Regions from separate parts of the Marinicellulosiphila megalodicopiae genome, predicted to be linked through region 1. Evidence: riboswitches for the same ligand, from Rfam matches in the RefSeq annotation. Region 1 holds a riboswitch; the other holds the start of a gene.
The links. A riboswitch is a leader RNA that binds a small molecule or an ion and turns the genes downstream of it on or off. The one in region 1 is predicted to bind cobalamin.
Positions count from the first base shown of each region.

Region 2: another riboswitch for cobalamin. It lies ahead of TYM08_RS04380 (CbtB domain-containing protein); the one in region 1 lies ahead of TYM08_RS06090 (energy-coupling factor ABC transporter permease).

Region 1 is NZ_AP023087.1:1,442,673-1,449,700, reverse strand. It holds gene TYM08_RS06095 (glycoside hydrolase family 6 protein) at 1-1,761, shown strand, start outside; cobalamin riboswitch at 1,872-2,017, shown strand; gene TYM08_RS06090 (energy-coupling factor ABC transporter permease) at 2,040-2,711, shown strand; gene TYM08_RS06085 (fumarylacetoacetate hydrolase family protein) at 2,780-3,601, opposite strand; gene TYM08_RS06080 (fumarylacetoacetate hydrolase family protein) at 3,720-4,667, opposite strand; gene TYM08_RS06075 (SEC-C domain-containing protein) at 5,235-6,374, opposite strand.
Region 2 is NZ_AP023087.1:1,035,019-1,042,046, forward strand. It holds gene TYM08_RS04360 (copper-transporting P-type ATPase) at 1-164, shown strand, start outside; gene TYM08_RS04365 (cupredoxin domain-containing protein) at 183-536, shown strand; gene TYM08_RS04370 (hypothetical protein) at 559-1,062, shown strand; gene TYM08_RS04375 (multicopper oxidase family protein) at 1,079-2,425, shown strand; adenosylcobalamin-variant (AdoCbl-variant) riboswitch at 2,520-2,598, shown strand; gene TYM08_RS04380 (CbtB domain-containing protein) at 2,645-2,827, shown strand; gene TYM08_RS04385 (CbtA family protein) at 2,866-3,621, shown strand; gene TYM08_RS04390 (SDR family NAD(P)-dependent oxidoreductase) at 3,643-4,461, shown strand; gene TYM08_RS04395 (acetylornithine/succinyldiaminopimelate transaminase) at 4,702-5,901, shown strand; gene TYM08_RS04400 (DoxX family protein) at 5,969-6,430, opposite strand; gene TYM08_RS04405 (putative DNA-binding domain-containing protein) at 6,433-7,028, opposite strand, start outside.

The sequences.
Region 1 (7,028 bases):
ACAGAATCCTTTTTAGATCTAAATTCTGAAATATTTGATGCATTGATGACAACCCAAAACATCGTTCTTACTGTTACCGATTCTAGGGGGCTATCCGTTGTGGATATTTTCACATATAACTTTGCAACACCTGTAATCGATGCCATTGAAGCCGTCAGTAATTACGATGGCAGCATCCCTTTAAACCAACAAATGATCGGTAATATAGGAGCAAGCTTACAAACTGCTGACAACCCATTTGATAATGCCTACTTTTACATCAACCCAGATAACCTAGCCAAAATGGATTATTCATTAGAACTTATGCTAACTGAAAACAACCACGCAATGGCTGAAAAAATTAAATACCTTCAACGTCAACCCTCTGCTATTTGGCTTGACTCTATTGAAATGATTTCAGGCTCATCTGATAAAGGACAACGTTCGCTAGAAGCGCATTTAGATGCTGCAATTTCTCAACAAAACTATTTCGCCCAAATTGACTCTAACAATGGCGCTGACGCCATTTCACCTATGAGTGTTGTATTAGTACTTTACAATCTACCGGATCGGGATTGTGCTTCTTATTCATCTAATCGTGAATTGTTTGAAATAGGTTTACCAGATGGCAGCACTTTGCCTGGTGACTTAAATGGTTTGTACAATTACAAAGTTCATTACATTGGTAAAATTGTGGAAGTATTACAATCTAAAGTCGAATATCAAAATCTACGGATTGTGACAATTCTTGAACCTAATTCTTATCCTAATATGATCATTAACAGTAATATAAATCCTGATGGCCCTGCTTACGTTATTCCTGGTTTTACAACAACAGACGGCATACCCTATTGCGACACTTTATTAAATTACACTCAAGTAGGATTAGAATCTGACTTAGGTGTTTATGGAGCAGGTATCCAAATAGCAATCAACGATTTAGCTCATGTCGGTAACGTTTATCAATACATCGACATAGCACATTCAGCCAAACTTGGCTGGGATAATTCCCTTTCAGAAGGAACAAACTTAAAACGTAGTGTGGATGGGTTCTTAAAATTGATTGATGGCGCTAATGCCGATGGAATATCAGGATTTGATAAAGTAAGAGGTTTTTCAAGCAACACCTCTGATTACATTCCAATTGAAGAACCATTAATTTCAAATTTAGCAGATGATCGCGAAGCATTGTCTGACTTCTATGAATGGAATCAAGCGGTGGATGAATTCACTTATATTGATGCATTTAATGCTCGCATTCGAAACTTAAAACCTACATTTGATCCCGGGTTTATTATCGATACATCGCGAAATGGTTGGGGATCAAATAACCGCCCGGTTGTTGGACAAGGCTTTAAAGGTACGGATTCATCACAGCGTGTCGATAAGCGAGCTCATCGTGAGCACTGGTGCAATCCTAAAAATGCAGGCATTGGCGAAGCCCCAAAATCTTCACCTGATTCTTCACGCCCTCATTTGGATGCATTTTATTGGGTAACCTTACCTGGCGTATCAGACGGAGTTTCATTTGATTATGCTTCATTCACTAATGCCCAAATCAATGCATTAGACCCAATAGAATATAATGTCTATGACTCTGCAACTAACCCTGATTATTCACTTAAAGCATTGGATCCAATGTGCATGCCAGGGGAAAGTCAATTTGAACCTATAAATGTCGCGCCTTATTTAGCTCCTCATGCAGGCGAATGGTTCCATTACCAATTTTTAAATTTAATTGAACATGCATATCCAGCGCTTGGTGAGTCGGATTACGACTAATCTAAAAGTTTAATCAAAAAACCCGACTTATGTCGGTTTTTTTATTGGGCCATTTCTAATTTTTTAAAAAATATAACGACTCCTACCGGTTAAAAAACCATTAAACCAAAAATATTAAAATTGCGTTATACATCAAAACGATTACACTACAGAGCATCGGGGAAGTAGGTGTGAATCCTACGCTGTCTGCGCAACTGTGAGCCTGTCCATTAATTGAACATGCAAGTCAGATGACCGTATCATTAATTATTTATTCGCACGAAATACAGGAAATTATTATGCATATCGAACCAGGTGTCGTTGACGGCGCTAAAATTTTATTAAGCCTTGCTACTGCCGCTACTGCCTTTGTGGTTTCTAGCAAACACATTACTAGCCATGTTAAGCAAAATGGCGTCGCATCATTAGCCACTAAAACACTATTAGCTACCGTTGCGGTATTGGTGTTTTTTGAAGTTTTCCCTAAACAACCAGTTGGCGTTTCAGAAGTGCATTTGATTTTGGGCTCTTCAATCTTCTTGTTATTTTCATTGGCCCCTGCCGCTTTGGGTTTAACATTTGGTTTATTGATACAAAGTTTATTTTTTGCACAAACCGACTTGCCTCAGTACTTCATGAATATCACCACATTGTTAGTACCATTATTTGCAATGGCCGCCATCGCGCCTAAATTTATTGACCCTAACACCGCATATAGTGATTTAACATACACACAGACTTTAAAATTATCGGCGATTTACCAATCAGGTATTGTGGCGTGGGTAATGTTTTGGGCGTTTTACGGCCAAGGTTTTGCGGTTGAAACGTTTGTGAATGTAGGTGTATTTGCTGCAGCATACTTAACTGTAATTATTGTTGAGCCGGTTGCAGATTTAGCACTGTTGTTTGCAGCTAAACGCTTAAAACCAATTTCTAGCTTGTTTGTGAATACTCGTCTTTATAAAGCTTAATTATTTCTCATAAAAAAGCCCTCTTCTGGAAACAGTTGAGGGCTTTTTTATTTCTGACTCGCTCTTATTTATTCTCTTACTATCATATTTTCAACCATTCCAACTTTTTCAATACTCACCAATATTTTATCATTATGCTTTAAAGATTGCGTGCGCCCAGGTGTGCCCATATAAATTAAATCCCCTGGCATCAATGTAAAATACTGACTCAAATAACTCACGACCTTTGCAGGTTTGTGAATCATAAATTTTGTATTTTCTTGCTGAACGATTTTGTCATTTAGTTTGGTGGTTAATAACAGATTGTTATAATCCAACCCTGTTGCCATGATTGAACCTATTGGGCCAAATCCATCCATTGCTTTTGCACGCATCCATTGTAAGTCTGAACTCTGCCAATTTCGCTCAGTAATATCATTGCCAACGGTCACTCCAAATATATAATCGTCCGCCTCTTCTATTGAAATGTTTTTAGCTTGTTTGCCAATAATTAACACCAACTCTCCTTCAAAATGCACGTTTGTGGCATCTTTAGGTAATTCGATATTTTTACCTGTCGTAATCAATGAGGAAGGTAATTTTAAAAATAACGGAGGCGGCGCATCAGAAGGAGATGACAAGTGACTGGCGAAATTCATACCCACTGCAAATACCGATTGAGGCTGTGTGGGCAATAATAAAGTGACGTCTTTTAAAGGAATCGGCTCGCCTGATTTTTCATATTGTTGATATAAATCACCGATTAATGGTTGGATTTTATCATCTAATATTTGGCCAAAACCGATGGCTTGATTTATTTGATACCTTGCAAAGTATTCTGGGGATTGGTTATCTTTGGCAAAACTAAATCCTGAAACACTCAGTGTTAATATTACGATTAAAAATTTCATATGCATTTCTCGTTTTGTATGTTTTAACTATACGAAAACTTAACCGCTTTAGTTTTATATGGCTACTTATTTTTTGGGAAATCATCCTTCATTTAGAAGCTAAACCCAATCAACGACTTTACGCTTTAGATGAACAAAAAAGGCCGGCACCTAAGTGCTGACCTTTATTTATGTGGGTGTCTATGTCAAATGTAAGGCGCGACCCCGATGATTTTTTTGTCAATTGTAAGACGCGACCTCGATGATTTTTTCTTACTATCATATTTTCAACCATTCCAACTTTTTCAATACTCACCAATATTTTATCATTATGCTTTAAAGATTGCGTGCGCCCAGGTGTGCCCATATAAATTAAATCCCCTGGCATCAATGTAAAATACTGACTCAAATAACTCACTACCTTTGCAGGTTTGTGAATCATAAATTTTGTATTTTCTTGCTGAACGATTTTGTCATTTAGTTTGGTGGTTAATAACAGATTGTTATAATCCAACCCTGTTGCCATGATTGAACCTACTGGACCAAATCCATCCATTGCTTTTGCACGCATCCATTGTAAGTCTGAACTCTGCCAATTTCGCTCGGTAATATCATTACCAACGGTCACTCCAAATATATAATCATCTGCCTCTTCTATTGAAATGTTTTTAGCTTGTTTGCCAATAATTAACACCAACTCCCCTTCAAAATGCACGTTTGTGGCATCTTTAGGTAATTCGATATTCTTACCTGCCGTAATCAATGAGGAAGGTAATTTTAAGAATAACGGAGGCGGCGCATTAGAAGGTGATGACAAGTGACTGGCGAAATTCATGCCCACTGCAAATACCGATTGAGGTTGTGTGGGTAATAATAAAGTGACGTCTTTTAAAGAAATCGGCTCGCCTGATTTTTCAAATTGCTGAAATAAATCACCAATTAATGGTTGAATTTTATCATCTAATATTTGACCAAAACCGATAGTTTGATTTATTTGATACCTTGCAAAGTATTCTGGGGGTTGGTTATCTTTGGCAAAACTAAATCCAGCTAAACTCAGTGTTACTATTACGATTAAAAATTTCATATGCATCTCTCGTTTTGTATTTTTTAACTATACGAAAACTTAACTGCTTTAGTTTTATATGGCTACTTATTTTTTGAGAAATCATCCGTCATTTAGAAGCTAAACCCAATCAACGACTTTACGCTTTAGATAAACAAAAAAGGCCGACACTGAAGTGCTGACCTTTATTTATGTGGGTGTCTATGTCAATTGTAAGACGCGACCCCGTTGATTTCTTACAGCATCCAATTACTTGAACACTACTTTTCAGTGCTACCTAGGTGAATGAGTAATTCCTAGGACAGGACTTTAACCTGCTAGATATATTGCCGGTAACGGCGTACGACGCGACCCCAGTGTTGGTTGTTAGCTTGGCATATCTTTAGCTACAGGTCTCATAGCCCCATAAAACTATCAAGAGCAAGCTCCCACCCAGCTTCCAATTCATATTAGTTTGTCACATTACACACCCACAAAAAAGCCCTCGTTCATTTCTAAACGAAGGCTCTTTTTAATCTAGCTTACGCGTGATTTAGGGTCGCGTCCACCAAACACCATTTGGGTGATGGGGGACTCAACCCCAGTGGTTTAATATCCATGGCATTTTTTAAATTTCAACCCACTTTGGCAAGGACAAGGTGAATTAGGCTTTACAGAACCAAAGCGATTTATTATGTCACGTTTTTTCAACTTCTTTTCATTATCATTTATCAGAATATCAATATTAGACTTAAGGAATTCATCTAAATAAATATTAGGATTCCATCCTTTCACTATTTTATTTACAATAAAACTATCGACACCTGACGCAACAACACCTAACACAGGGTTTACAAGACCCACAATATTAGGAAACAACCATCTAACTCCCTTACTGGTTACTCTTTCTTTTTTAGAGGCCATCAATTTAAAATACACATCCTCTTTAGAAACATTTTCATCAGCAAACCAATCCATGAAAAATTTAGATTTTTTCGAAGTTGCAAACTCAACAATATCATGAATACCAATAATATTTTTTTGCAATAAATGATAAAAATCGGGTATTCCTTTCGATTTTGTTATTTCACTAAATAAATCAACTTTATCTATAGACTCACCTCTAAATAAAAAAGCTAACTTACTATTAAGATACTCTTTCGAAAAAGCATCTTGCAAAATAACTTCCGCACCACATTTATCCTGGAAAGAAAATCCTTTTAAAGCATTGAATAATCTATTTGTCTTCGTTGATTGGAATGGATCCATATCATGGATCGATTCAACACCTGAAAGAAATTCTTTAGATATATCCGATGAATTAACCTCATTAATCAATTCTTTATATGCATTATCATAAACACTATTATCAGCACCTGCGTCTAATGATTGAATATTTTTTAATAAAGCGTTATCCATATATTGAATAAACTTGGGTTTTAATGACTTTTTATTTGAAAATTCTTTATAGTTTCTATCAATATATTCTATAAATGGTATCGTGGTAAATTGATTTGTAAATTTTAATCTTGAACCATTTGAATTCAAAAATTCCATTCCTACGTCAATTTTATCATATATTAATTTTAATTTTTTAGAATCTAACAGAGCAAGACAATTTTCTATCCCTATTTTAGATACTAGTATTTTAAAATCACTATCTGTAATAATAACTTCATCATAAATAATAAAGCTTAAAAAGAATTTACTTAATGCATTGTAATACATCTCTTTAATATCACCACCCATATCAAATCCCATTAAAATGGTAGGACCTACATTTCTCTCTCCAGTATTTCCAACTGGAACTAGCTTGCTAACTGGTTTGGGGAAATTATTAATGAAAATTTTAATAACAACACTCCTTATTATAAATAATTTATCGTTCAGTAATTAAATATGGATTATAACGAAATACTAATAACCAATGAATAGTCGAAAAAGTAAAAGCAAAGGAGTCAATTCATTTACCTCACATTACTTTAGCAAAAAATAACCTACTAGACACCTTGTTATTAAATCCTTACTAAGCATAGAAAAGTGATCGACGCACTTTACCACTCAAAGCCACTGGACATCCAACAATAAAGCTGTTGAAAATGACGACCAAGAAAACGAGCAATGCATAGGGTCAAAGTTTTAAACCTGGCATAGACACCCACAACACATCATAAGTGCAAGCCCTCCCCACCTTCCAAAACATATTAGCTGTCAGGGCAAACCTCTGACCTACAACCAAATACACCAATTCAATTTATTCCCGCCAAAAAAACCTCCGTTTGTTAATTTCAAGAAGGTCAGAGCGGCTAAAAAACAGAATAAATCAAGTCGCTGTTTCATACCACTTTAGCAAAAAGCAAACTCTTAAACACCTAGTTATTCAACTGGCAAAACGTTCACTTA
Region 2 (7,028 bases), 410 kb from region 1:
TTATTTACAATGCAGCGGGTGTCCCAATTGCCGCAGGAATTTTATTTCCTGTAATGGGTGTGTTGATGAATCCTGTTTTAGCAGGAGCGGCAATGGCGCTTTCATCTTTGACCGTGGTGATGAACGCAAATCGATTACGTTTTTTTAAAGCTAAAAAACATTAATATAAAAAGAGAATTATTATGATTTATATCAATATAGTAGGTGTGATTTTAATGGGTTTAATTGTGTGGTGGTTTTGGTTGTATAAAAAACAAACTACAAAAGTCACTGACACAATTATAAAAATTAATGTTGAAAATGGTATTTATCAACCAGCCAATATCACTGTTAATGCAAATACTGAATATACAATGGTATTCACACGAAAAGACGAAACACCCTGTGCAGAAATATTGAGTATTCCAAAATTGGAGATCAATGAAGTATTGCCTTTAAATGTGGCTACTTCAATTAAGTTGCCCAAACTTAATGCAGGGAGCTATCCATTTCATTGTCAAATGAAAATGTATACAGGTTTAATTGTTGTTGAATAATAAATACTAGTGAGGTAATAAAATGAAAGTAAATCCATTTGGAAAAGTTATATTACCTTGTCCCGTTTGTGCAATGAGCGTTGATAAAGAAAGTGTATTGCATACTTATTTAGTCGTAGATTATTATTTTTGTTCACGTCAATGTTTGCTGCGTTTTAAATCACACCCAGGATTGTATTGTGGTAACCCTAAAAGTGGAAAGTCTGTCAAGCAAAGAGGGGTTGAGGAAATTAAAAAAAGAAAAATTACGTTGTCGATCTCTATGTTAGACGATCAAATACAAACTCTTAATGATTCAATCAAAAAATTAATGGGTATTAAAGAGGTGACTATTTATGATAAAGAAATTCTGGTTACTTATGATTTAATAGTGATTTCATTAGAAGAAATTGAACATGCAATTGAGGCGAATTTGAGTATAAATACCTCAACAACTAATACTTTGAAGCGTAAATGGATTCATTACACGGAATCCTGTGAATTAGATAATTTAGCAAATCCAGTTAGTAAAGGCTGCTGTCATTAAATTTTAGGTGAATATTATGAATAACCGTCGTCAATTTTTAAAAAGAAGTATGGGTGTATCAGTGTTTGTTGTAATGCCTTTATCTTCGTGTTCTAAAAGTGAAAATACCGATTTTGAAATAAAAGTCGAATATAAAACTGAGAGTTGGCTGGATTCTAAAGTAGACACTTTTTCATATTCAATGCCAGAAATAGAGCTTATTCAAAATAAAAAAACACGAATAAAAGTAACCAATAATTTGAATGAACCCACAACGATTCATTGGCATGGTATTCGTCTAGAAAATAAAATGGATGGTGTGTCTGGTTTGATTCAAGCGCCAATTGAACCTGGTGAATCTTTTATTTATGAATTTTCAGCGCCCGATGCGGGTACATTTTGGTTTCATAGTCACCACGACTCAATTAAACAGGTAGCTATGGGTTTATATGGTGCGCTTATTGTTAAGCCAGAAAAATCGTTAAATAATTCCGAGCAAGACCTTACTTTATTAATTGACGATTGGTTATTAAATGAAAACGGAATTGACCCTAATTTTACGGCTATGCATAGTTTAAGTCATGGCGGAATAATGGGTAATGTTTTGACGGTTAATAAACAGCCGGGTTTGCAGGCGTTTCAAATTGAAGATAAGCAATACTTAAGATTAAGATTAATTAATGTGGCAAATAGTCGCATACAATCATGGTCGTTTTCTGGCTTAAACCCTATTGTTATTGCAAAAGATGGGCAGCCATTAAAAGATCAGTATACGTTAAATAAATCACTAGTATTGGGTCCAGCAGAACGATATGACTTATTGGTAAAAGTTAAAGAAATACCAGAAGACGGTTTCAAATTAAATTACGATACAGCAAATGGCGCACTTCCTATCGCTGAGTTTATTTTACCAAAAGTTAAAACTGATTTTAAAAATGAGGCATATAATATTGAGAAATCAGTATTGGTTGTTCCAAAAAAAATAGATAAAACGGTCGTTGTAGAGCTTGATGGTGGCGCAATGGGACGTATGCAAACTGGAATACTTGATGGTGAAAAATTGAGTATCAATCAATTGGTTCAGAAGAATATGATCTGGGCATTAAATGGTCAGGTAGCATTACTGGCTACCCCAATGGATAAGCTCGAGCTTAATGCTGCTGTTAATATAACGTTTAAAAATAATACGTCATTTGCGCATAATATGCATTTGCACGGACATCATTTTTTTATTGATGGTATATGGCAAGATTCTGTTTTGATTGGACGAGGTGAATCAAAATCCGGTGTTTTTTATGCTGATAATCCAGGTAAATGGTTATTGCATTGTCATATGTTGGGGCACGCAGTAACGGGTATGACGACTTGGTTTGAAATTGGTTAATTAAGGTGGCCATCAATTTCAGGCTATATATCTATCATAATCTGTCTGGAATTGAATTAAATTGTGCAAATATACCGAATATTGGTTACACTTATTACTCGAATGTTTAATTGGAAGAAAGGTGAGAATCCTTCGCTGCCCCCGCAACGGTAAAGCCCGATACAATTGAACATACTCCTTTTATCCTTCAATGTGTGCGGGTTGGCACGGGTCTAAATTATGAATTTTTTAAATATTACTTCTTCTATTACATTAAGCAAACAGTCTGTATTAATGGCTTCTATGCTTTTTACCTCTGTTTTAGCGATTGCTTTGGTTTACACCGTTGGTTTTGCACCTATGGATTTACTGCATAACGCTGCGCACGACACTCGTCATATTGCTGCTTTTCCTTGTCACTAATTAGTTAATTTCACAAAATGTAAGTTATAGAGGTAATTATGTATTTTAAAAATACGCTTATCGCAGCTTTGCTGTGCGCGTTAGTTTCGTCTGTTGTATTAAGTTCTGTTCAAACGTTGTGGGTAACTGAATTGATTTTTGAGGCAGAAGTGTTTGAAAATCAGCCAAGTGAAATTGATCACCATGACTTAGCTGATGATCATCATTCTGTTTCTAGTGATCATCATGCAGGGCAAACGACTCAAAGTTCACACCATGATCATGGCGAATCAAATGTTGTGTCTTCACGTTTTCTTAATACGGTGTTAGTGAATTTTATTTTGTCGTTTGGTTTGAGTGTTGTGTTTATCAATGCGCTTATTCTTAAAAAAGGTATCAAGCCTATACAAATTGCGTTATTTGGTGTGATTGGATTTTGCGCCATTTATTTTGTGCCTACGCTGGGTTTGCCCGCTGAAATCCCTGGTATGCAAGCTGTGGACATTCAAAAAAGACAAATTTGGTGGTTAAGTGCAGTCATTGCTACGTTAATTGGTGGATATATTTTAATGTTTTCTCATTGGAAATTTAAAATATTAGGTGCAGTTGTATTGTGTGTCCCGTTTATTATTGGTGCGCCTCATCTTGAAATTGAACAGTTTGCTTCGCACTCAATTGAAAACCAGGCCATGCTTGAATCGATTTTAACTCAATTTGAAATAAGAAGTTTTGTGATTAATGCTGTTTATTGGGCGGTGATTACGGCAAGTTTGATCTTTCTGTATCCAAAGTTTATTAAACAATTGAATGATTAAAAATAACAATAAAGGCCAAGCATGAATTTTTTTATTACAGGTGCATCTAGTGGAATAGGTTTGTCATGCGCAATGCATATGCAGGCTTTAGGTCATAATGTAGCTGTGACAGTCAGAAAAGAAACCGACAGGCAAAGACTTGAGTCAATTGGTTTTTATGTGGTGATGATTGATTTAACTAATATTGAATTAATTAAACCCGTGTTTGATCAAGTGGTCGATCATTTTGATGGGCAATTAGATGTGTTGGTTAATAACGCCGCTTTTGGTCAAGTTGGGGCGTTAGAAGATATTAAAGTGGATGTGTTAAAAGCACAGTTTAATGTGAATTTTTTTGCTGTACATGAGTTAACGATCTGTGCCATTAAGCAAATGCGTATTCAAAACGGCGGCAAAATTGTGCAAATTTCCTCAGTATTGGGCTTGGTTTCAATGAAAATGCGCGGCGGTTATAACTCAAGTAAGTACGCGTTAGAGGGATTGTGCGACACATTACGTCTAGAATTAAAGGGCTCAAACATCCATGTAAGTTTAATTGAGCCCGGGCCAATCACTTCAAATTTTCGTAAAAATGCATTAATCAATTTTGAAAAAACAGTTGATATTAAACACTCTGTGTTTAACCAAGATTATCAAACTCAGCTAACACGGTTAAAAAAACAAGGTAAAGCGGCTAGATTTACATTACCTGCGAAGGCCTGTGCAAATAAATTAGAAAAAATTGTTAAATCAAAGCGGCCGTCGGCACGATATTATGTGACGTTTCCTACGTATTTATTCGGGTTTTTAAAGCGAATATTACCTGCTAGTTGGTTAGATAATATATTAGCTCGAAGCTGAGCAAGTCAGTACTGGGTTGGTCGATAAAAAATTATTGCGAAAACATAAAGGTCGTGTCATTCTTATTATATCCAAAGAGGTAATTTAAGATGTGTAAAACGATGTTCAATACGATGTTCAAAGCGCGGTTAAATGCGAAAATTCAAGCAATATCCATCCTTCAGTATCGACGATAATATTCCTCGCGTTATGAATTATTACATCTCTTAATTCTCCCCATATTTTATTTAGGAAAAAACAATGATTTCTCGTTCACAATTTGATCAAGTTATGGTGCCTAATTATGCACCCGGAAAAATCGTCCCTGTTAAAGGTCTAGGCTGTAAAGTTTGGGATCAACAAGGCGAAGAATATTTAGATTTAAGTTCTGGTATTGCGGTAAATGCGTTAGGTCATGCTAACCCAATATTAGTTGATGCAATCACACAGCAAGCTCAAAAACTATGGCATGTGTCTAACATTTTAACCAATGAGCCTGCTTTAGAATTAGCGACAAAACTGTGCGATTTAACCTTTGCTGAAAAAGTCTTCTTTTGTAATTCAGGTGCTGAATCAAACGAAGCGGCGTTAAAATTAGCAAGACGTTATGCTTTTGATAACTTCGGTGAAGAAAAATACGAAATTATTTCTACAACAAATAGCTTTCATGGTCGTACTTTATTTACAGTTAATGTGGGTGGTCAGCCATCATACACTGAAGGGTTTGGTCCAAAACCAGAAGGTATTTCTCATGTGCCTTATAATAATCTTCAAGCAATGGAAGAAGCAATCAGCGACAAAACCTGTGCGATTATTGTTGAGCCGTTACAAGGTGAAGGTGGGGTGACTCCAGCTGATTCAGACTATTTAACTGGCTTAAGACATTTATGTGACAAACATAATGCATTGTTAATTTTTGATGAAGTGCAAACCGGCGTTGGCAGAACGGGTTATTTTTATGCGTATCAAGGTTTTGGTGTAGTGCCTGATATTTTAACCAGCGCTAAAGCGTTAGGTGGCGGTTTTCCAATTGGTGCGATGTTAACCACAACAAAAGTGGCGCAAAGTTTTGTAGTGGGAACCCATGGCTGTACTTATGGTGGTAATCCATTGGCCTGTGCTGTGTCGTTAGCTGCTGTTAACGAAATTAGTAAACAAGAGTTATTAGAGTCTGTGATTGAAAAAGGCAGAACATTTAAAGATTTTTTAAATAAAATGAATAAAAAATTTGGTTTGTTTGAAGAAGTGCGTGGTTTAGGTTTGTTAATTGGTGCTCAGTTAAAAGGTGACTTTACCAATCGTGCCGGTGAAATCATGGGTAAAGCGTTAGAGCAAAACTTAATGATATTAGTGGCAGGTAAAAACGTTTTACGTTTTGCGCCACCTTTGAATATTACTGACGAAGAATTACAATCTGCTTTTGATAAATTAGAAAAAACATTTGAAGCGGTTTGTGCTTAGAATTATATTCTAGATAAAAAAATAGGACTTTTTAGTCCTATTTTTTTGCCTGTTATTTAGTAATGGATTACTTTCTTAACCAATAATCTAAACTTACAAAGTTAGCGCCGTATTTAATAATAGTTAACAACATAGCAGCCCAGCTTAAATGTAATACCCAAGCGCCAGGGTAAACGAAAATTTGAATCGTTAGCGTAATGGCTAGTAAACCAATTGCGGCTAAGCGAGTAAACAAACCTAAGAAAATTAAAATACTTAAAAAGAATTCTGCAAAAGTACCTAAATAAGCGGCTAATTCGTAAGGGATAAGGGGTAATGCGTATTCAAGCTCAAACAAGAAAAAAGTGGAATCCGTTAAATTCCAAAACGCAAAATCTTGCCCAAATACCGTTGCTCCACTAATTTTAGTTTGAACCGATTTCCAAAATACAAAAAAGATCGCGCCACGTAATAATACATCTAAAATAGGTTGAGGCAGTTTGCTTAATAATTTTGCTACTTTGTTATAAGTTTTAATAATGATCTTCATAATTATCTCACCTGGGTAATTAATGGATTAGAAAAAATAAACTCAATCACTTCTGTAGGATCAAATTCGGGAAAATGTTGTAATGTGTGTTGAATGCCTTCAATTAAATTAAGTCCATTTTGCCAAGCTTTAAAGCAGGTATAAATAGATGGACTAAGTAAAATACAGGCAACATTATGGTTGTCTCTAAATATCAATGTGTGTTCGGTTTCATTGATGTTGGTTTCTTGCATGCCTTGGCCTGGTTGATGGCCTTTCCAAATAGTGAATATTTTAAAATTTGATTCTAAAATAAATACACTTGGATGAAAGCTTAAATGCTGTTGTTGTAATACCTGAATATCTATATTTTCTAAATCTTGCATATTGATACAATCAGCCGATTGGCTTTGTAAACTTTGTGCGCGTGTATATTCAAGCTTGGCCACTTCTGCTAAAAAAGGTAGGGTCTGGGTATGTTCAAAATTTTGTAAAAATTCTGAAAAATCCTCACCAATTAAAATCATATCGGCACGTTTTGGCAGGGTAATATTTAAATATTGCTGAGCGCAACCTTTGAAAAAATCAGAGCCGACCAGTTTTTCGCAAACCGGAAATT